2 regions of the Vibrio sp. AH4 genome follow, and region 1 is predicted to be linked to the other one. Evidence: riboswitches for the same ligand, from Rfam matches in the RefSeq annotation. Region 1 holds a riboswitch; the other holds the start of a gene.
The links. A riboswitch is a leader RNA that binds a small molecule or an ion and turns the genes downstream of it on or off. The one in region 1 is predicted to bind thiamine pyrophosphate.

Region 1 (11,755 bases):
TGAGGGAGCGGCGGAATATCAAGAAACACTGGATAAGTTAAGCCGAATTCTTCCGACTTTAGAATCCTAATCCGTCATTTTGAACTACCGCCAGCGCCGCCTATGCCCGCTGGCGGTTTTCCTCTCAAACCATCCCCTTCCTGCCAGCTGCTTCAAGTAGCATCTAGCAAATGTGCTGTAACCGACAGCGCGTTGTTTTGAAACACGCTATAACTTGTGTTGTACGCTAACTACGGTATAGAGGTCAATTTTGCGAACAATCAGTCGTCACGAGTTTATTCAACAGTTTCAATTTCATTTACCCGTCGCATACCATCATGAAAGTTTACTGCGCGTCGCGCATTTGGCTCCTGCCACACTACGTAAAGCCTCTGTGTTGATTGGCTTAGTAGAACGCCAACAAGGGTTGCACATCATTTTAACAAAGCGAGCCGCACATTTAAGGCATCACCCTGGGCAGATCAGCTTTCCCGGCGGAAAATATGAAGAGGGCGACCGTTCACTCCAACAAACCGCAAAACGTGAAGCGCGGGAAGAGATCGGCATCCTTGAAGAGAAAATCCATATTGTTGGGCAACTGCCGGAATTGGTCACCGTTAGCCAATTTGCGGTGACACCGATTTTGGCTTTTGTTGAATCCGACTACCAAGTTCAGCTCGATCGCAACGAGGTCGATGAAGTTTTTGAAGTGCCGATCACTTTTTTGCTCGATCAAAAAAAGCTCTACAGCGGTACGTTTCAGTTAAAAAATCATCGCCATAGAGTGTTCGCCATCCCCTATAAACAACATTTTATATGGGGTATGACTGCACAAATCATTCAATCCCTCCAAAAACAACTTATTAATTACAATGAGTTAGTTTGAGTTTGTTTTTAAGCTAGCATTTCTTAACAATCAAGCTTGATTAGAAAAACTAATCCAAAAGCAATGCAAACGTTTGCCAGCTCATTCACTGAGAAATTTTCACTCAGTGATAACTTTAACTAATCCAACCCATTAACAATTCTCACATGTGGCACGCCAATTTCGTGATCAAAAATAGGTTTTTGACAGAAGTTTCAATAAGCACAGCCAATCATGATTTAGATCTAGTTTTCTTATGTGAAAAATGTGCAAAAATGCGCTCCGACTTATTTCCTGTTCCCAAAATGAGTAAAAACATATGAATACTACAACAGCGGCTACTTCTACAGCACGTTCTGCTAGCAAGTGGACCTACAAAGATTTCACCTGGGCTCTGTCCCTTTTTGGTACAGCGGTTGGTGCAGGTGTACTCTTCCTACCGATTAAAGCTGGTGCAGGTGGTTTCTGGCCATTAGTTATCCTCGCGTTAATCGCAGCACCAATGACTTGGTTTGCTCATAAATCTTTGGCTCGTTTCGTTTTATCTGCAAAAAATCCTGATGCAGACATTACCGATACCGTTGAAGAGCACTTTGGTAAAGCTGGCGCTAACCTTATTACTTTTGCTTACTTTTTCGCCATCTACCCTATCGTGCTGATTTACGGCGTGGGTATCACCAACACGGTAGACTCTTTCCTCGTTAACCAAATCGGCATGGAATCTATTCCTCGCTGGTTGCTCTCTGGCGCGCTGATTATCGCGATGACTGCAGGTGTGGTATTTGGTAAGGAGCTGATGCTGAAAGCCACTTCTGCCATGGTTTACCCACTGGTATTCATCCTGCTGGCACTGTCTTTCTACCTGATCCCAGATTGGAACACTTCAATGATCGAAGTTGCACCTGACTGGTCTGCAATGCCAAACATCGTATGGCTTGCTATTCCAATCATCGTGTTCTCTTTCAACCACAGCCCAATCATTTCTCAGTTCTCTAAAGAGCAGCGCCAACAATTTGGTGACAACGCAGTGAAGAAAACTGACATGATCACTGGCGGCGCAGCTATGATGCTGATGGGTTTCGTGATGTTCTTCGTATTCTCTGTGGTACTGTCACTGTCTCCTGAAGAGTTGGCTATGGCGAAAGAGCAAAACATCTCAGTTCTGTCTTACCTCGCGAACGAACACGCCTCTCCAATCATCTCTTACTTAGGTCCAATCGTGGCATTTGCAGCGATCACTTCAAGCTACTTCGGTCACTTCCTTGGTGCACATGAGGGTCTGGTTGGTCTAGTGAAATCTCGCAGCGATATGCAAATCAGCAAGATTGAAAAAATCTCTCTGGGTTTCATCGTCATCACCACTTGGATTGTTGCGATTGTTAACCCAAGTATCCTTGGCATGATCGAAACCATGGGCGCACCAATGATTGCCGCAATCTTGTTCCTGCTGCCTGTATTTGCAATGCACAAAGTGCCTGCAATGGCGAAGTTCAAGACTTCAGCACCTGTACAGATTTTTACAGTTATTTGTGGCTTGGCTGCGATTAGTTCTGTAATCTACGGCGCTCTTTAATCTCTACCTTTGCGTATGAGCTTAAAACACAAAATATAACAATACAAAAAGCCTCCCTACTCCTAGGGGGGCTTAGTTTTGAGGCATTCAAAATGATTAGTGTATTTGACATCTATAAAATCGGTGTTGGTCCTTCGAGCTCACACACGGTTGGACCGATGAAAGCGGGTAAAGAATTTATTGACGAACTACGCTCAATGGGAAAATTGCGCGACGTCACTAAAATCACCGTGGACGTTTATGGATCGCTATCACTGACAGGGAAAGGTCACCACACGGATATCGCTATCATCATGGGTCTGGCAGGCAACACGCCAGAGAAAGTGGATATCGACTCAATTCCGGGCTTTATTGCTCGTGTAGAAGAAACAGAACGTCTTCCTGTTGGTATGCACTGTCATACCGTCTCATTCCCTCGTGAAGGTGGCATGAACTTCCACCGCACTAATCTGGCACTGCACGAAAACGGCATGCAGATTCACGCATGGATCAATGACGAAAAAATCTTCAGCAAAACTTACTACTCTATCGGCGGTGGTTTCATCGTTGATGAGGAACACTTTGGTAAAGAGAGCGAATCTCTTATTCAAGTGCCTTATGTTTTCCGCTCTGCTGAAGAGCTGCTGAACCAGTGTAAAGAAAGTGGTCTTTCGATCAGCACACTGGTGATGGCGAACGAAAAAGCCATGCACTCAGATGAAGAAGTACGCACCTATTTCGCCAACATTTGGCGTACCATGCGTGAGTGTATGGAACGCGGTATGAATACCGAAGGTATCCTGCCTGGGCCTTTGCGTGTACCACGCCGCGCAGCAGCACTGCGTCAACAACTGCTGACTTCAGAAAAAACCACTAACGACCCTATGGCAGTGGTTGACTGGGTAAACATGTATGCGTTTGCGGTTAACGAAGAGAACGCAGCTGGTGGCCGTGTAGTTACTGCACCGACTAACGGTGCGTGTGGCATTATCCCTGCGGTACTCGCCTACTACGACAAATTCATCCAAACCGTAACTGAGAAAGACTACATCCGTTACTTCGCTGCTTCTGGCGCGATTGGTGGTTTGTACAAGCGTAATGCCTCTATCTCAGGTGCAGAAGTGGGCTGTCAAGGTGAAGTGGGTGTAGCTTGTTCTATGGCTGCTGCGGGTCTTGCTGAGCTGTTAGGCGGTAGCCCAGAGCAAGTCTGTATGGCGGCTGAAATCGCGATGGAACATAACCTTGGTTTGACTTGTGACCCAGTTGCAGGACAAGTACAGGTGCCATGTATCGAGCGTAACGGCATTGCAGCAGTGAAAGCGATCAACTCAACGCGTATGGCGCTGCGTCGTTCTTCTGCCCCACGAGTTTCACTGGATAAAGTGATTGAAACCATGCTGGAAACCGGCAAGGACATGAATGCTAAGTACCGTGAAACGTCACAAGGTGGCTTGGCAATCAAAGTGATCTGTTAATCAGAACCTTTTTGCGGTTACAAAAACGCCCAGATATCTGGGCGTTTTTTATGCTTGGCATGATCAGATTAAATCTCACATTAATGCGCTATTCACCGCGATAAATACAACCTGCCGTGCAAGTTTCTTTGATCTCGACTTTGCTCAGCAGCGGTAGACTGGGTTTAAGCTGTTGCCAAATCCATTTTGCCAACACTTCGCTGGTTGGGTTTTCTAACCCTTCAATATCGTTCAGATAATAGTGATCAAGGCGATCATAAATCGGTTTGAATGCCGCTTTAATTTCAGCAAAGTCAACCACCCAACCGGTATGAGGGTTCACTTCACCTTCAACGTACAGACGAACTAAGAAAGAGTGGCCATGCAAGCGTCCACATTTATGTCCAGCAGGCACGTGCGGTAAGTGGTGAGCAGCCTCAAACATAAACTCTTTGTATAATTCTGTTTTCATCATCATTCTCGGGGCATTAAAAGAGCCGCAATACTAAGAAATCTCCCGCGTTGAGACAAGGCTATTCAAAACATAATTCTGGCCAACCGCCCCTCTCACGTACATCGCCTAAAAACATCCCTGATCAATCAATGCACTAGGTGATAATCAGCAGCTTAATATGTTGAACCATCACAAAAGAGTATGCGTTATCCCTCATATTTAAACTCACACTTTGGTTAAGGTCACACTAACAATTGGTCTACGTTTGTCACCTAGCGAATTAACGCTATATTTACATAAATCGGGGTCACTTATAATTACAAAACTATCATGAACTCATCCATTCTTAGTAAATTGCTGCTGACATTAATTACCGTGTTTGCCTTAGTTTTGGCAGGCTCAACCTCCTACCAATATTGGCAGCAAAAAGATCTCATTCATTCCGTGTTAAGTGAGCAACTACACGATAAAGCCAGTAACTACTTTGATAGTTTGAACATGATGATGCTCACTGGCACCATGGCGCAAAAGGAAACCTTGCGCCAAAAAGCCTTGGCTCAAGATGGCATCGAACAAGTCAGGGTGATCCGCGCAGAAACTGTGAACAAACTTTATGGCCCAGGAATGCCAGAGCAAAAGCCACAAGATGCCATCGATCAACGCGCCCTCGCCGGTGAAACGGTAATCGAACCTTATTCTGGCGATTGGGGGAATGGGATCGTGGTAGCTTTGCCCATGAAATCCAGTGAGAACTATCGCGGAACGAACTGTGTGGCTTGCCACATGGCTCCGGAAGGTGAAGTGCTTGGGGTGATCCGCCTTGAGTTTAACCTTAATCATTTAACCCAGATGGTCAACCACCGAACACTCATTGGCATAAGTATTATGTCGGTAATCGCCTTGTTCGGCTTTATGGTCACCCTGTTTTTTATGCGCCGTATTCTTATCCTGCCGCTACAAAAAATCTCCACATTCATGTGTGATGTGAGTAAGAGTAAAGATCTGTCTCATCGTTTAGCTAATGACCGAAAAGATGAACTCGGGCAACTCGCGGTATCTATCAACTCACTGATGGATACCGTGTCAGACAGCTTGCAACAAGTGCAAGAAACGTCCCATTCCGTTGCTGACTCGGCTAAAAAGCTCACGAATGTGGCGCAAGTCACCGATCAGGCAGCCAATAATCAGCAAAAAGAAACCTCTGAAGTACAACTCAACATTACCGACATGCAAGCCAAACAGCAGCAAGTCGAATTTGCCACCGAAGAAGCCTCTAAATTGGTCAATCACACCACTAACATTGTTCAGCAAAGTGCCAAACAAGCTCATGTCGCGAGTGAAGATATTAAAAATCTGGTGGGCGATATTGAATCGGTTAAACAACGTATTGTGGACTTGAACAATCAAACAACCCAAGTCTCCTCCATCCTTGGCGTCATTAAAGGCATTGCCGAACAAACTAACCTACTGGCTCTGAATGCAGCCATTGAAGCGGCCCGCGCAGGCGAGCAAGGCCGAGGTTTTGCTGTGGTTGCCGATGAAGTCCGCCATTTAGCATCACGCACAGCGGAGGCGACTGGCAACATTGAAAACATTATTTCCGGCTTCCAACGTGATAGCCAAGCCTCTCTCAATTCGGTTGATACGGTGTGTTCGCATGCTCACCAACGTTCAACAGAAATTGAAGAACTCTCTAAAGTCATGACCAATGTGGTCACTGAAATGCAACAAGTGCTCAATCACGCGATGGGGATTCAAGAACAAACCAAGCGCACGACAGAAGTCAGCCATGAAATTCAAAATAAAGTGGACGTGATTACTCATCATGCCGATGACACTTCCCATTCAGCCAGCGAAACGCGTGAGATCAGTATCGATCTTGAACATTTGTCGCAGCAATTGGAGTCACTGCTCAATCAATTTACTTTGATTAGCAAGAATTCTGCGCGGAAACCACATTAAAGGTTGAAGCTGGCAAATTGACAGGTAATATGTTCCGTTGAATCTGTAAAACTCTCTACAACCCAATGTTTCGTCTATTTTTTGCGCAACGATTGCTGCAAATGACATTGGGGTGTCTTTTATCTCAACGGAGACTGTAATAAACATGACTTACGCGCCTGTAAATGACGTACTAAGCGGCAAGCTCGCAGTAGACAGTGAAGTCACTGTTCGCGGCTGGGTTCGCACACGTCGTGATTCCAAAGCTGGAATTTCGTTTCTTGCCATCTATGACGGCTCTTGTTTCAACCCGATTCAGGCCGTGGTTCCTAATAATCTGAATAATTACGACAATGAAATCCTGAAGCTAACGACAGGTTGCTCTGTTGAAGTAACGGGTACCATTGTTGAGTCTCCAGCATCTGGTCAAGCGTTTGAACTGGCTGCAACTGCGGTAAAAGTGGTGGGTTGGGTTGAAGATGCCGACACTTACCCAATGGCGAAAACTCGTCATTCTATCGAATATCTGCGTGAAGTGGCTCACCTGCGTCCACGTACTAACGTGATCGGTGCCGTTGCACGTGTTCGTAACTGTTTGGCACAAGCGATTCACCGTTTCTACCATGAACAAGGTTACTTCTGGGTTTCAGCACCTCTTATCACCGCTTCTGATGCAGAAGGCGCAGGTGAAATGTTCCGCGTTTCAACGCTGGATATGGAAAACCTGCCACGCACTGACGCAGGCAAAGTGGATTACAACCAAGACTTCTTTGGTAAAGAAACATTCCTTACGGTATCAGGCCAGCTCAACGCGGAAGCGTATGCTTGCGCGATCAGCAAAGTGTACACTTTCGGCCCAACGTTCCGTGCTGAAAACTCAAATACCAGCCGTCACTTGGCGGAATTCTGGATGGTTGAACCTGAAGTCGCATTCGCGGATCTGAACACCGTAGCAAAACTGGCTGAAGACATGCTGAAGTATGTGTTCAAAGCGGTACTGGCTGAGCGTCGTGACGATCTTGAGTTCTTTAACGATCGTATCAACAACGAAGTGATTGCCCGTCTTGAACAGTTTGTAGATTCAGATTTCGCACAAGTGGATTACACCGATGCGATCGAAATTCTGAAAAACTGTGGCAAAACGTTTGAGTTCCCAGTTGAGTGGGGTATCGACTTGGCTTCTGAGCACGAGCGTTTCCTTGCTGAAGAACACTTCAAAGCACCGGTTATCGTGAAGAACTATCCAAAAGACATCAAAGCGTTCTACATGCGTATGAACGAAGATGGCAAAACTGTTGCGGCGATGGACGTATTAGCTCCGGGCATTGGTGAAATCATTGGTGGTTCACAACGTGAAGAGCGTTTGGATGTTCTCGATGCACGTATGCGTGAATTTGGTATCGACCCTGAGCACATGGATTGGTATCGCGACCTGCGCCGTTACGGCACCGTGCCACATGCGGGCTTTGGTCTGGGCTTCGAGCGCCTTGTATCCTACGTTACAGGTATGGGCAACGTGCGTGATGTGATCCCATTCCCACGTACACCTCGCAGCGCAAGCTTCTAATTCCGCTCTGTTGAATGTAAAAACCGTCACCTACGAGACGGTTTTTTTATACCCCAAATTCACTGTTCTTGGCGTTTATCCATTTGCAGCCGATAAAAATGGTGAATCGGACCATACCCTTGGCCAATTTTGAGTTGATCAGCATGCAAGATCGCCTGATGGATATACTGCTTTGCTTTCTCAACCGCCTCTTTCAACGCATAACCTTGCGCAAGATAGGAGGCGATCGCCGATGAGAGTGAACACCCCGTACCATGTGTGTTTTGGGTGGCAATGCGTGGCGCGTGGAAAGGGCAGATATCGTTCGCTTCGATCAGCAAATCATCACTGTCCCTTTGCTGATGATTATGCCCCCCTTTGAGCAAGACGGCTTGAGCGTCTAACTGACTTAGTGCAGCAATGCCCTGCTGTGGATTTTGTTGCCATTCTTGCTCTGTCATCCCCACTAAAACAGCCGCTTCCGGTAGATTAGGCGTGATGATACTAGCAAGTGGCAACAGCTCATTTTTTAAGGTGATCACGGCATCTTCTGCGAGTAGATGATGCCCGCTGGTTGAAACCATCACCGGATCGAGCACAACCCATTGGGGTTGATATTGACGCAATTTTTTGGCAACCAGAGTGATGATTTGGGCATCCGCCAACATGCCAATTTTTACCGCCAAGACAGGAATATCACAGAAAATCGCCTCCAATTGCTGCTCAATAATCTCTAGAGGTAGAGGAAATACCGCTGAAACACCTTGCGTATTTTGCGCAGTAATCGCGGTAATCACCGAGCAAGCATAGCTTCCAGTTGCGGAAATGGCTTTGATGTCGGCTTGAATGCCCGCCCCCCCGCCGCTGTCTGAACCGGCAATGGTGAGTACAATCGGTGTTTGAAGAGAAGAATTTGATGGCATAAAGGCTCCTGTGAAAAACAGGAACTGATCCCAAACCGCAGATGAATGGTAAGACAATACGAGCTGTTGAGGATAGTTCCCTACGTCAGTCCTAACTGAATCAGGTTCAACGGGTCTCGCTGCGCGATCTCAGCCCTTAGGGCTCCCCGACTATGAGTGGCATCTTAACAGCATTTAATGCGGTGGACAGCGATTATTTCTCACTTTCAATAAAGTCGAGATCGCGCCACATTTCATCTAATTCCGCTTCAGAAGGCATTTCACTGTGCTCGATTTGGCGAATCACTCGACACGGGTTCCCCACTGCAACGCAATCCGGCGGTATATCTTTGGTTACTACACTTCCGGCACCAATCACACTACGCGCACCAATGGTAACGCCATCAAGCACGATCGCGCCCGCGCCAAGCCACACGCTATCTTCAATCACAATCGGGTTACCTGCTGCAATCGGTAACACACGCTGTGCAAGATCAAGTGGATGCCCAACGGTACTGATCACCACATTCGGTCCCATCTGCACATATTCACCAATCGTCACTGGGGCAATATCCAAAATGGTGACGTTAGTGTTTAAGAAACCACCACACTTGAAATGGATGTTATGCCCTAAATCGCAGAAAAACGGTGGCACAATCGTCACTCCGTTTGCGGAGCCCAATAGCGAATTTAATATCGCTTGCCGCTCAGTATGCTGTGCAGGACGCGAATGGTTGAAGTCATACAGCTTCTCTTTGACCTGCGTTTGATAGGTTATCAAATCTCGGTTTATCGGTAACTGAACTGAAAAATCCCTTAAATCACGACTCATGGGCTTCCTTACGTCTGTGCAACACTCTGACCATAAACACTCCCCTCCAATAGGCAAACTTCGTTGCATAAAGGTTGAGAGTGAAATAACACAATCCATTCGATCAGCATGAAAAATCCAGAACTCTCACTCTCGCGAGATCGGATAGTCATTGTTCTTCTGCGGTTATTGAGGCCTTTCTGACTATTGAAGAAACATCTACCGCTATCGCTGCCCATTTTAAAGACTAAGCTCTGAGAGATATTGCACGCTGCGAGTAGCAAACCCACTCGACTGAAAATTTCATACGTAATAATCCCAACACACGCTGAATTTTCCCCTTCCCTGTCATCTGGTCAGTCTAAAGACAAACCACCGGCATCGCCCTAAGCTGAAAAGCTTGGGGCATTTACATCACAAAATGACCGGCTATTCCCAATTCCTCAGCCAAGTAAAAATTTTTCGATATTTTCTTTCAGGTACTGTTGTCACAAGAATTCGAGGAAGGTATAAATACGATAAATTTAATGAGTTCAATCATTCCTTCCCACCCCTAACTTGACATGGATGTGCTTTATGTTCGAAAAAGTCGTTGCCGCCCCCGCAGACCCAATTCTTGGTTTAACTGAAGAGTTCAAAAAAGATCCCCGTACCGACAAAATTAACCTCGGTGTTGGTATTTATAAGAATGAAGCGGGAGAAACCCCTGTTCTTGCTACCGTAAAGAAAGCAGAGGCAGCCTTACTTGAATCAGAGAAAACCAAATCTTATCTCACGATTGAAGGGACTGCGGAGTACGGTTTAGCAGTACAAAAACTGTTGTTCGGCGCGAATTCTGACATAGTGACTCAAAAACTAGCGAAAACGGCACAAGCTCCTGGTGGTACAGGTGCTCTGCGTGTCGCTGGCGAATTTATTAAACGTCAATTAGGTGATGTGAAGGTTTGGATCAGCAACCCAACATGGGCGAACCACCATGGTGTGTTCAACGCGGCTGGTTTAGAAACAACGCAATACGCTTACTACGATGCCGAAGCCAAAGACAAAAACTTTGCTGCTATGTTGGCAGATTTAGAGCAAGCAGCGAAAGGTGATGTGGTCCTTCTGCACGGATGTTGTCACAACCCAACAGGCATCGACCCAACGGAGCAAGAGTGGGAAGTGTTGGCGAAATTGGTGGCAGATAAAGGTCTGCTTCCTCTGTTTGACTTTGCCTACCAAGGCTTTGCAACAGGTGTGGAAGAGGATGCGGCAGGTCTGCGTACTTTTGCCAAATACAACTCTGAAATTTTGGTTGCCAGCTCATTTTCAAAGAACTTTGGTCTGTACAACGAGCGTGTAGGTGCTTTCACTCTGGTTGCACCTTCAACCGCGGTTGCAGAAACGGCATTCTCACAAGTCAAAGCCATTATCCGCTCTATCTATTCAAACCCACCCGCTCACGGCGCTGCAGTGGTCACTTATATTCTCAATAATCCTGCGCTACGTGCTGAATGGGAAGCTGAAGTGGCTGAAATGCGTGAACGTATTCAAGAGATGCGCGTGCTGTTCGTCAACACATTGAAAGAGGTGGGTGTAGACGCGGACTTTAGCTTTATCGAGCGCCAAAACGGCATGTTCTCTTTCTCTGGTCTAAATAAAGAACAAGTCGCACGTTTGAAATCCGAATTGGGTATCTACATTGTAGGCTCAGGCCGTATCAGCGTTGCCGGCATGACCAAATCAAACATGCTGCCACTGTGCAAAGGCATTGCTGCGGTGATGTAGTTTCGCCACCGTGCTCATTCTAAAAACCGGCTGAAATAGCCGGTTTTTTTGTTTTGGGTGTTACGCTTTGTCTGACCTATCTTTATAAATTCCCAAACAATCCCCCCTCAGATTAGACCTCACACAGTAAAGTGAGGTAGCATGGTCAACCCAAACCGCCAAAAACATCGCGCAACAGATGTTTGTAACGAGAGGAGCCATCATGGACGCCGAGTTAATCGAGATTCAACAGTTTCTGCAACAGCATCCCCCTTTTGATGCCCTGCCTTCTGATCTGTTACCCACCATCGCTCAACAAATTGAAATTGCCTATTTTCGTAAAGACACGCCCATTATCGGACACAAACAAGCCATTAGTGATTTGTATTTGATTCGTAGTGGTGCGGTCGAAGTCTATCGCCGTCATGGTGAGCTCTATAACCGGCTGACTGAAGGCAGTCTATTTGGACAAATGGGACTACTAACTCGTAACCAAGTGTCCTTC
Region 2 (11,755 bases), 1.3 Mb from region 1:
TCCATTTGCGCTGAAACCATAGTGGGATATTTGCGCCGTGTCGGCAAAAGGAGTAGCTTATTCGCTCTCGTCCACTTGCTGTACCCTTCAATACAACAAGCAATAACAAAGGACTGTTTAGAAAAAGGATAATCTCAGATGCCAAACTCTTATACTCAGCGCCTCGCCAATTTTCGCGATTGGTTACAGACTCAACAACTCGATGCGTTCATCGTTCCACATGAAGATGAATATTTAGGTGAATACGTTCCAGAACACAACGAACGCCTACATTGGCTAACGGGCTTTACCGGTTCAGCGGGTGCCGCCATCGTCGCGACCAATCACGCAGCGATTTTTGTTGATGGCCGCTATACCGTTCAGGTTCGCAAGCAAGTCTCTCCTGAATTGTTTGAATATCGCCATTTAATTGAAGAGCCTTACTTGTCTTGGCTAGTGCAAACGCTGCCTCAAGGTTCTAAAGTTGGCTACGATCCTCGCATGCATCGTGGTAGTTGGCTCATTCAAGCGCAAAAGCTGTTAGCAGGTCGAGTCTTTCTGGTTCCTGTGACGAGCAATCCGATCGATGTACTGTGGATCGACCGCCCAGCACCAGTGGTGTCTGAAATGCGCTTGATGCCATTTTCTAGCGTAGGCCAAACGAGTCTGGAAAAACGTCAGTTGATCGCCAATACCCTGCGTGAAAAAAATGCGGATTGCGTCGTTCTCACTGAACTTGACTCGATCGCTTGGTTACTCAATATCCGTGGTTTAGATGTTTCACGCCTACCTGTTTTGCTTTCTCACGCGATTGCTCACCAAGACAGCAGCATTGATTTCTTCCTTGATCCCGCTCGTTTGGCCGATGGGTTCCATGCGCATGTTGATGGCATCGTTCGTGTACACCACCCAGAACAACTTGAAAAACAATTACAGCAATTAAACGGTCGTCGAGTCATGTTGGACTCTGCCACTAGCAATGCTTGGTTCACTCTCACCTTGCAAAATGCAGGCGCTGAGCTGTTGAATGAAGCCGATCCATGCTTGTTACCTAAGGCAGCCAAAAACAATGTTGAGGTCGCTGGCATGCGCGCTTGCCATGTTCGAGATGGTGCCGCCATGGTGCAATTTTTAGCATGGCTAGACAATGAAGTGGCTCATGGACGTTTACATAATGAAGCACAACTGGCCGATGAACTAGAAACGTTCCGTCGCCAGGATTCAACCTTGGTCGACTTGAGCTTTGATACCATTTCCGCTGCTGGTACCAACGCTGCCATGTGTCATTACAATCACCAGAATCAAGTTCAGCCAGGGCAACTTTCAATGAATAGCCTGTACTTGGTCGATTCAGGTGGCCAGTACACAGATGGCACTACCGATATCACTCGTACTATTGCGATTGGTAAAGTGAGCAATGAGATGAAGCAGCAGTTTACTTTGGTACTCAAAGGACACATCGCTCTTGCTCGCGCGCGTTTCCCGAAAGGGACAACAGGCTCACAGTTGGATGTGCTCGCAAGGCAACACTTATGGGCGCATGGCTATGACTATGACCACGGTACAGGTCATGGCGTGGGACATTTCTTAAGTGTTCATGAGGGCCCACAGCGTATTGCCAAAGTACACAATGGCGTGGCTTTGCGCACTGGCATGGTGCTATCCAATGAACCAGGCTATTACCGCGCGGATGCTTTCGGTATTCGTATCGAGAACCTAGAGTTAGTGACTGAGTTCGACACGCAGGGGGATTTCTCTGTGCTGGGTTTTGAATCATTGACTCGTTGCCCTATCGATAAGCGTGCTATCGAGGTGAATTTACTCACCAAACCAGAGCTAAACTGGCTCAACCAATACCACCAAAAGGTATGGGATGAAGTGAGTCCGCTCATCAAAGATGAAGCGACTCATCAATGGCTTGCTCAAGCAACTTCCCCACTGAGCCATCCATAACTCAATGCCGACGGGTTTGATGTGTTTAGCAAGAACCTACTAATAAAAGCAAACCGCCAATCGGCGGTTTGCTTTTATCTATAACTTTTTAGAAGCATTGGCTTTTAACAAACTAAGTAAAACCATGTTGGTTTCACGTGAAACATTAGCCCGAATAAGCTCGATGCCAATCTTTCCAAACCACTTGTAAGCCTTGCTGCATTAACGCCGCACTCACTTCTGCAGCAGAACGCTCATCACTGACAGCAAACTGCTCCAACTCCACCTTAGGGTCTGAGTATCCACCCGGCTGAGTTTTCGAAGCCGCCGACATCGATGTCACCCCAAGTTTTGCGACTTGATCACGGAATACGGGCGATTCTCTAGTGGAAAGAGAAAGCTCTACTTCACCGTTCAACAAGCGGTAAGCACAGATTAACTGAACCAACTGTCGATCTGTCATCGCCGATTTGGGTTGCAACGATCCCTCACAAGGTCGTAACCGAGGAAATGAAATCGAGTAGCGCGTTTTCCAGTAATGACGCTCTAAATAGTCCAGATGAGCAGCAACAAAAAAGCAATCCGTTCGCCAATCTTCTAAACCGATTAGCGCACCAATACCAATTTTGTCGATCCCCGCTTTTGCTAACCGATCGGGAGTTTCAAGCCGATACTGGAAATTGGTTTTATTGCCACGTAGATGATGCTGAGCATAGGTTGATGGATGATACGTTTCCTGATAAACCATCACGGCATCCAACCCAAGCCCGATTAACTGTTCATACTCTTCTTGCTGCAATGGCTGAACTTCCATTGCAACGTAGTTGAAAGCCTTCTTGATGATAGGCAGTACTTGGCGAAAATATTCGATTCCAACTTTAGTTTCGTGCTCTCCAGTAACCAGTAAGACGTTATCAAAACCCATCATTTTAATCGCAACGATTTCACGCTCCACATCATCCAAATTCAGCGTCTTTCTCTTGATGCGGTTATCCATCGAAAAACCACAGTAGGTACACGAATTAGAGCAAAGATTAGAAAGATAGAGAGGTATATACATCGACATGGTATTACCAAATCGCTGTCGAGTCGCTTGATAAGCAGCTTGAGCCATAGCCTCCAGATAAGGCTCAGCGGCAGGAGAAATCAGAGCTTTAAAATCCTCTAACGACCTCTTTCGAGAAGACAAAGCCAGTTCAACATCTCGCGAATTTTTTGCGTAGATAGAGAGGCGACAATCATCCCAGTCCAATTGTTGAAAATGCTGCATGAAACTCATGATACGAAATCCAAAAATCCAGTTAACGGACTCGAAGCAGCTGCCGCTTTCACTCTGGATGGCATACCTGACTCATACGCGATTCTCCCCGCCTCGACGGCAAGCTTAAATGCCCGAGCCATGGCAATGGGATCCCTCGCTGCCGCAATAGCAGTGTTAACCAATACAGCATCCGCACCCAATTCCATCGCCAGCGCCGCATCCGATGGTGAGCCAATTCCTGCGTCAACGATAATGGGTACATTTGCTTGATCTATGATGATTTCGAGGAATGTTTTCGATGCTAGGCCTTGATTGCTGCCGATGGGAGAACCCAGTGGCATTATCGCCGCACAGCCAACCTCTTCCAATCTTTTACATAACACAGGGTCTGCATGACAGTAAGGTAAAACCGTAAACCCCAACTTCACTAACTGCTCAGCCGCTAACAACGTTTCGATGGGATCGGGCATCAAATATTTGGGGTCAGGGTGAATTTCCAATTTCAACCAATTCGTGCCTAACGCCTCTCGCGCGAGTTTCGCTGCATAAACTGCATCTGCCGCATTTTTTGCACCCGATGTGTTCGGCAACAAATTCATCTTCATATCCAATAGCGGAGCAAGAATATCATCATTTCGCTGGGCCAAATCAATTCGCTTTAACGCCATAGTGACCAGCTCTGAACCAGAAGCAGCCAGTGCTTTAGCCATTACGTGTCGATTGGAGAACTTCCCAGTGCCGGTTAACAATCTCGAATTGAATGTCTTATCTGCAATGTTAAGCATCTGATAACTAGCCTCCTGCTATCGCTTGGAATAAGGAAATTTGATCACCCGAACTCAACATGGTTTGCTCCCACTCACTCTTGGGAACAACATGCCCATTAATGCTAAACACACAACCTTGTGCAGGCAGATTTAGCTGACTGTGTAGCTGTTGCAAAGAACTAGATGCAATGAGCTCAATGGCTTGCTGATTAAGATAAATCGTTACTGACATGTCACTTCCTCCATTGATACCACTCTGCACACAGGGCAAGCCTTATCTTGATGGAGTTGAAGCGTCTGCCAACTCAGCTGCTTGCCATCAAAACGTATCAATTGGCCTGCTGGGAAGAGTGTCTTATCGAGCAAGAAATGCAGTGCAAGAAGAGCCTGCCCGTTACCGATCATCCCAACTACAGGCCCAATAACACCTTGCTCACTGCAACTCTGCCTATCAGCTATATCGGGAACAACACAGTGATAACAAGGCGAATCATGCGAATGGTCAAAGGCCATCAGATGCCCTTCCCAACCAATTGCAGCTCCACTCACCAATGGAACTTGAGCAGAGAAACACACTCGGTTGATCATATGGCGGGTGGGTAAGTTATCGCTGCAATCAATAACCATATCTACATTTCCAATCTCCAGACCTAGAATAGTCTCATCTAGGCGTCGAGCGACCGTCCGTACACGAACATCAGAATTCAAAGATCTCAAGTGGTGTGCCAGTGCTTCTGCTTTATTGCTACCTAGTTGCTCCTCGCGATAACAGATCTGGCGATGCAGGTTGTGTACTTCCAACGCATCACCATCGGCAATTATCACTTGCCCAATACCAGCACCCACTAGATAAGACGCAACAACATTACCTAGCCCACCACAACCAACGATCAAAACACGTGCGTTGATTAATTTTTGTTGGCCATTTTCTTGCACTTCGGCAAGACTAATCTGGCGCTGATAGCGGATAAATTGTGGATCACTCAACATTGCTCGCCTCCCATTCCATGCTGTAAGACCTCGCTTGTTTTCTAAGCTCACTTTCTTTCTGCCCACTGAAAGCAAACATCAATTGATGCACAGCAAAAGCTGGATTGACGGATTGGGTGATAGCTCGCACGACCGCAGCCGAAGTCACTCCACAGCGCAGGACTTCCTCAATATTTGAGTGGTCAATACCACCAATAGCCACGGTAGGCATTCCTTTCTGCCCATGATAAGAAAGCTGATCCGCTAATCCTTGGTAAGCTGCTAAGCGTACTAACCCTTGTGGTTTAGAAGGCATTTGCTTGGTTGTGGTAGGAAAAATATGGCCAAGAGCAATATAACTCGGCTGTAAACATGCCACGTTAAGTAGTTCATAATACCCATGCGTGGAGAGGCCAAGTCTTAGGCCTGCTTGAGCTAGCTCCGCTAAATTAGCCGTGCTGAGATCTTCTTGCCCAAGGTGTACACCATAGGCATGATGTTTAATGGCGATCTGCCAGTAATCATTGATAAAAACCTGTGCGTTGTATTTTCGACCTAGATCTATTGCTCGAACAATTTGCGTTTCCAAATCCACTCGCGCCGGATCTTTTATGCGCAGCTGAACGGTTTTAACACCTAATTTAAGTAGCAATTCAATCCAACTCACATCATCGACGACCGGATAAAGTGTGAATAGAGTTTTATCTATAGCTGGAAATCCTTTCGTTGACTGTAATTCTGAGCCTGAATAGACGGAGGGAAAAAATTCCAGACTTGTCGGCCACGTTTCACGTGAAACACCCTGTTTCTGAGACACAGCAGCACGCGCAACGCACAAGGCATCTTCAATAGAAAAACCCAATGCCAACAGAGCCAAAAGCCAAGCAACATGCTGATCTAATTGACAATTAGATATAAGTAATGGATATGGGTAAGTAATACACTGACAACAGTTTCCCTCAACTTGCCATTCATCCATACCATAGTCATTGTGAGAGCGAAGGCCGATTTTTACCTTACAGCGAGCCTCAATATCTCGATGCTCAGATAAGTATTGCAAGTAATAATCCAACGGCTCAGAAGTGCCCTCACTAGGGCACAAGTCACAACCAATTCGCAAAGTGGATTTCGCTTCTAAAACAAAACAATCACTAGTAGCAACATCTAGGCTGATATTTTGAATGTCGAATCCTTGCTCTTTGGCTTGCAACAAAACATATTGCACGCGTCCAATCCATTCAGCGCAACCACGGGGAAAGACCAGTCGAGTCATAATCACTCCTCAACCAGATCTTTCACTAGTGGATGATAGATCTGTGCGCCTGAAGCTAAGAATTCTCGTGACTTTTCTTGCATGCCTTTTTGCGCGACTTGATCGGGCTCCGTCACTTTAATTACAGAAATGTCCGCTGCTTGCTGGTTATTCGCATAATCCCTCACCTCTTGTGAGATTTTCATAGAGCAGAATTTTGGGCCGCACATAGAGCAGAAGTGAGCGATTTTGCCAGATTCTTGAGGTAGGGTTTCATCATGAAAGGCACGAGCAGTGACTGGGTCTAAGGCTAAATTAAATTGGTCTTCCCAACGGAACTCGAAACGTGCTTTCGACAATGCATTATCGCGAATTTGTGCACCTGGGTGTCCTTTAGCCAAATCAGCAGCGTGAGCCGCGAGCTTGTAAGTAATCAGCCCCGTTTTCACATCTTCTTTATTTGGTAACCCAAGGTGTTCTTTAGGCGTGACATAACAGAGCATGGCACAACCAAACCAACCAATCATTGCGGCACCAATACCAGAAGTAATGTGATCATAGCCTGGTGCAATATCGGTGGTCAGCGGGCCTAATGTATAGAATGGCGCTTCATGACAATGTTTCAGTTGCTCATCCATATTCGCCTTAACTAAATGCATAGGCACATGCCCTGGGCCTTCAATCATGACTTGAACATCGTATTCCCATGCGATTTTAGTTAATTCACCCAACGTACGTAATTCAGAAAACTGTGCTTCATCGTTAGCATCGGCTATTGAACCGGGACGAAGTCCATCCCCTAAAGAAAGCGCGACATCATATTGCGCACATATCTCACAGATTTCACGAAAATGGGTATAGAGAAAGTTCTCTTGGTGGTGAGAAAGGCACCATTTGGCAATAATAGAACCACCACGAGAGACAATGCCAGTCACACGCTTGGCCGTCATCGGCACATAACGCAGTAATAACCCTGCATGGATGGTAAAGTAATCAACCCCTTGTTCTGCTTGTTCAAGCAAAGTGTCACGCATCACTTCCCAATTAAGGTTCTCTGCAATTCCGTTCACTTTCTCTAGCGCTTGATACATAGGCACAGTACCAATTGGCACAGGGCTATTACGCAAAATCCACTCGCGGGTTTCATGAATATTCCGCCCTGTAGAAAGGTCCATCACAGTATCGGCACCCCAGCGAGTCGCCCACACTAGCTTTTCTACTTCTTCTTCAATAGAGGAGCTAACAGAAGAATTCCCAATATTAGCATTCACCTTAACCAAGAAATTACGGCCAATAATCATGGGCTCCGATTCTGGATGGTTGATATTACATGGAATAATCGCCCTTCCCTGCGCAACCTCATTGCGTACAAATTCAGGGGTAATTAAATCAGGAAGGTGCGCCCCAAAATTCTGTCCAGCATGTTGCTGAGTCAAATTCGGGTCTTGATAAGATAGACGACGAGAGTTTTCTCTCAGAGCCACGAATTCCATTTCAGGAGTAATGATACCTCGTCGAGCATAATGTAACTGAGTAACACAGCGCTGATTTTGAGCCTGTCTGATGCGTGGCAAATGGCCATAACGCAGTTCATCAAGCGTTTCATCGGCCAAACGTTCACGTGCAAAATCAGAGCTCATACTAGGCAGGAACTGTGTATCCTGACGCTCTTCGATCCATGATTCTCTATGTTTAGGGAGTCCGTTATAGAGATCGATATCATGCTCAGGATCAGTATAAACACCCGAGGTATCGTAAACATAAATCGGCTCATTAGGCTCAAAAATCGGCGCCTCTTTACTTCCACCGACCAAAGTATCGCTGAGAGTAATTTTACGTACTGGAACACATATATCCGTACGCGAGCCTACAAGATAGGTCTTTTGAGAGTTTGGATAGGGTTCAACTGAAAGAGTATCAATAAAACGCTTGGCTTCCAGTCTTGCTTGCTTACGATTCGACATAGCATTTCCTTTTTAATCATGAGGGAGAAATGCTTGACGGAAAGATGCTATGAGAGATGAGTAGACAAGTAGAATGCCCAAAAGAAATAGGACATCTAAGAGAGTCTTCTCTTGTTCCCTTCGCAGGTATTAACCTGATCAGGTTCAACGGATCCCGAATAAACGGTCTCAGCCCAATGGCACTCCGACAAGTGGAAGCATTATAGATAAAGGTTATTAGTTAACCAAGTAAAATAGCGGTTTCATTCATCAACTTTTTATTAACCAGTAGAACCCAAGCCAAGCCGCCGAAATACTTAAAACCACGTTGAGCAACACATTCGCCCCCATCTTAAAAAAGGCGCCTTGCTGCATTAAAAGTACATTATCCATCGAGAATGTCGAAAACGTCGTCAACGCGCCAAGAAAACCAAGCCCAATCACTTGTTTCCAAGGGTAAGGACTCAACCACTCATTTTCAACACAAGCAATTAAAACCCCCATCACGAATGAACCAAACACATTCACGGTCAACGTGCCAATAGGAAAGCCGCGGCCAAAAAGAGTAATGCACACTTCTGAGACCAAAAAGCGAGCACAAGCCCCTATCGCACCACCCAAAGCTATAAACCCCAACATAGATAATGGCATGTTCATCCTCCTTATTAGAGGTACCATTTTAAACATTCATCAAAATAAAGCGCGAAATTTCAGCAAAACAATAAATTTAATCAAAGGGGAACAAGGGAAAAGGTAGGGAAGAGTAAAAATTATTAAAAGTTACATGCATCACTTATTGAGTGATTAGCTTACAAAATTTAAAAAATTACAGATAGAAAAAACCTCAGCATTTCTGCTGAGGTTATATATATGGCAGGGGTGGAGAGATTCGAACTCCCAACACGCGGATTTGGAATCCGCTGCTCTGCCAATTGGAGCTACACCCCTGTAGATCTTTGAGCCTAAGCTCGAATAAGTGGCGGAGCGGACGGGACTCGAACCCGCGACCCCCGGCGTGACAGGCCGGTATTCTAACCAACTGAACTACCGCTCCGCATTGGTTAGCGCTTGGTGCTAAATTAAAGCCTGGCGATGTTCTACTCTCACATGGGGAAACCCCACACTACCATCGACGCTGTTTCGTTTCACTTCTGAGTTCGGGATGGAATCAGGTGGGTCCAAAACGCTATGGTCGCCAAGCAAAATTTTAAAATCTGGAAAGCTGTTTTCGTTCTCACACACATTCTTATGCGCTCAGCTCTGAGTCCACTACAAAACCCCTTGGGTGTTGTATGGTTAAGCCTCACGGGCAATTAGTACAGGTTAGCTCAACGCCTCACAACGCTTACACACCCTGCCTATCAACGTTCTAGTCTCGAACAACCCTTTAGGACAGTTAAACTGTCAGGGAAGACTCATCTCAGGGCTCGCTTCCCGCTTAGATGCTTTCAGCGGTTATCGATTCCGAACTTAGCTACCGGGCAATGCGTCTGGCGACACAACCCGAACACCAGAGGTTCGTCCACTCCGGTCCTCTCGTACTAGGAGCAGCCCCCTTCAATCTTCCAACGCCCACGGCAGATAGGGACCGAACTGTCTCACGACGTTCTAAACCCAGCTCGCGTACCACTTTAAATGGCGAACAGCCATACCCTTGGGACCGACTTCAGCCCCAGGATGTGATGAGCCGACATCGAGGTGCCAAACACCGCCGTCGATATGAACTCTTGGGCGGTATCAGCCTGTTATCCCCGGAGTACCTTTTATCCGTTGAGCGATGGCCCTTCCATACAGAACCACCGGATCACTATGACCTGCTTTCGCACCTGCTCGAACCGTCATTCTCGCAGTTAAGCGGGCTTATGCCATTGCACTAACCTCACGATGTCCAACCGTGATTAGCCCACCTTCGTGCTCCTCCGTTACTCTTTGGGAGGAGACCGCCCCAGTCAAACTACCCACCAGGCACTGTCCTCAACCCAGATAATGGGTCTAAGTTAGAACATCAAACATACAAGGGTGGTATTTCAAGGACGGCTCCAACGCAACTGGCGTCACGTCTTCATAGCCTCCCACCTATCCTACACATGTAGGTTCAATGTTCAGTGCCAAGCTGTAGTAAAGGTTCACGGGGTCTTTCCGTCTAGCCGCGGGTACACTGCATCTTCACAGCGATTTCAATTTCACTGAGTCTCGGGTGGAGACAGCGTGGCCATCATTACGCCATTCGTGCAGGTCGGAACTTACCCGACAAGGAATTTCGCTACCTTAGGACCGTTATAGTTACGGCCGCCGTTTACCGGGGCTTCGATCAAGAGCTTCGCTTACGCTAACCCCATCAATTAACCTTCCGGCACCGGGCAGGCGTCACACCGTATACGTCATCTTGCGATTTTGCACAGTGCTGTGTTTTTAATAAACAGTTGCAGCCACCTGGTATCTGCGACTCTCGTCAGCTCCATCCGCGAGGGACTTCACCATCAAGAGCGTACCTTCTCCCGAAGTTACGGTACCATTTTGCCTAGTTCCTTCACCCGAGTTCTCTCAAGCGCCTTGGTATTCTCTACCCGACCACCTGTGTCGGTTTGGGGTACGATTCCATCAAATCTGAAGCTTAGAGGCTTTTCCTGGAAGCATGGCATCAATGACTTCACACCCGTAGGTGCTCGACGTCGTGTCTCAGCCTTAGAAAGAGCCGGATTTACCTAACTCTTAAGCCTACGCACTTGAACCAGGACAACCGTCGCCTGGCCCACCTAGCCTTCTCCGTCCCCCCATCGCAATTTGATTGAGTACGGGAATATTAACCCGTTTCCCATCGACTACGCCTTTCGGCCTCGCCTTAGGGGTCGACTCACCCTGCCCCGATTAACGTTGGACAGGAACCCTTGGTCTTCCGGCGGGGAGGTTTTTCACCCCCCTTGTCGTTACTCATGTCAGCATTCGCACTTCTGATACCTCCAGCAAACCTTACGATTCACCTTCAACGGCTTACAGAACGCTCCCCTACCCAATGTCCAAAGGACATTGCCGCAGCTTCGGTGTATTGCTTAGCCCCGTTACATCTTCCGCGCAGGCCGACTCGACTAGTGAGCTATTACGCTTTCTTTAAATGATGGCTGCTTCTAAGCCAACATCCTAGCTGTCTGAGCCTTCCCACATCGTTTCCCACTTAGCAATACTTTGGGACCTTAGCTGGCGGTCTGGGTTGTTTCCCTCTCCACGACGGACGTTAGCACCCGCCGTGTGTCTCCCGGATAGTACTTACTGGTATTCGGAGTTTGCAAAGGGTTGGTAAGTCGGGATGACCCCCTAGCCTTAACAGTGCTCTACCCCCAGTAGTATTCGTCCGAGGCGCTACCTAAATAGCTTTCGGGGAGAACCAGCTATCTCCGAGTTTGATTGGCCTTTCACCCCTAGCCACAAGTCATCCGCTAATTTTTCAACATTAGTCGGTTCGGTCCTCCAGTTGATGTTACTCAACCTTCAACCTGCCCATGGCTAGATCACCCGGTTTCGGGTCTATATCCAGAGACTGAGCGCCCAGTTAAGACTCGCTTTCGCTACGGCTCCCCTATACGGTTAACCTTGCCACTGAATATAAGTCGCTGACCCATTATACAAAAGGTACGCAGTCACACCACGAAGGTGC

Region 2: it holds a riboswitch for thiamine pyrophosphate, as region 1 does, so the genes downstream of both, thiC (phosphomethylpyrimidine synthase ThiC) here and thiD (bifunctional hydroxymethylpyrimidine kinase/phosphomethylpyrimidine kinase) in region 1, are expected to answer to the same signal.

What each region holds. Positions count from the first base shown of each region.
Region 1 covers NZ_JALAIV010000001.1:2,185,096-2,196,850, reverse strand. The annotation lists gene pabB (aminodeoxychorismate synthase component 1) at 1-70, shown strand, start outside; gene MKA69_RS10305 (CoA pyrophosphatase) at 251-865, shown strand; gene MKA69_RS10300 (septum formation initiator) at 1,164-2,417, shown strand; gene MKA69_RS10295 (L-serine ammonia-lyase) at 2,510-3,871, shown strand; gene queD (6-carboxytetrahydropterin synthase QueD) at 3,960-4,322, opposite strand; gene MKA69_RS10285 (methyl-accepting chemotaxis protein) at 4,635-6,266, shown strand; gene asnS (asparagine--tRNA ligase) at 6,412-7,812, shown strand; gene thiD (bifunctional hydroxymethylpyrimidine kinase/phosphomethylpyrimidine kinase) at 7,872-8,714, opposite strand; TPP riboswitch at 8,775-8,873, opposite strand; gene MKA69_RS10270 (sugar O-acetyltransferase) at 8,908-9,525, opposite strand; gene MKA69_RS10265 (amino acid aminotransferase) at 10,081-11,271, shown strand; gene MKA69_RS10260 (cyclic nucleotide-binding/CBS domain-containing protein) at 11,474-11,755, shown strand, end outside.
Region 2 covers NZ_JALAIV010000001.1:911,608-923,362, forward strand. The annotation lists gene MKA69_RS04315 (LysR substrate-binding domain-containing protein) at 1-14, shown strand, start outside; gene MKA69_RS04320 (aminopeptidase P family protein) at 139-1,932, shown strand; gene thiH (2-iminoacetate synthase ThiH) at 2,078-3,190, opposite strand; gene MKA69_RS04330 (thiazole synthase) at 3,187-3,957, opposite strand; gene thiS (sulfur carrier protein ThiS) at 3,965-4,171, opposite strand; gene MKA69_RS04340 (HesA/MoeB/ThiF family protein) at 4,162-4,929, opposite strand; gene MKA69_RS04345 (thiamine phosphate synthase) at 4,919-6,181, opposite strand; gene thiC (phosphomethylpyrimidine synthase ThiC) at 6,184-8,124, opposite strand; TPP riboswitch at 8,223-8,321, opposite strand; gene crcB (fluoride efflux transporter CrcB) at 8,374-8,754, opposite strand; tRNA gene MKA69_RS04360 (tRNA-Trp) at 8,975-9,051, opposite strand; tRNA gene MKA69_RS04365 (tRNA-Asp) at 9,081-9,157, opposite strand; rRNA gene rrf (5S ribosomal RNA) at 9,188-9,303, opposite strand; rRNA gene MKA69_RS04375 (23S ribosomal RNA) at 9,396-11,755, opposite strand, start outside.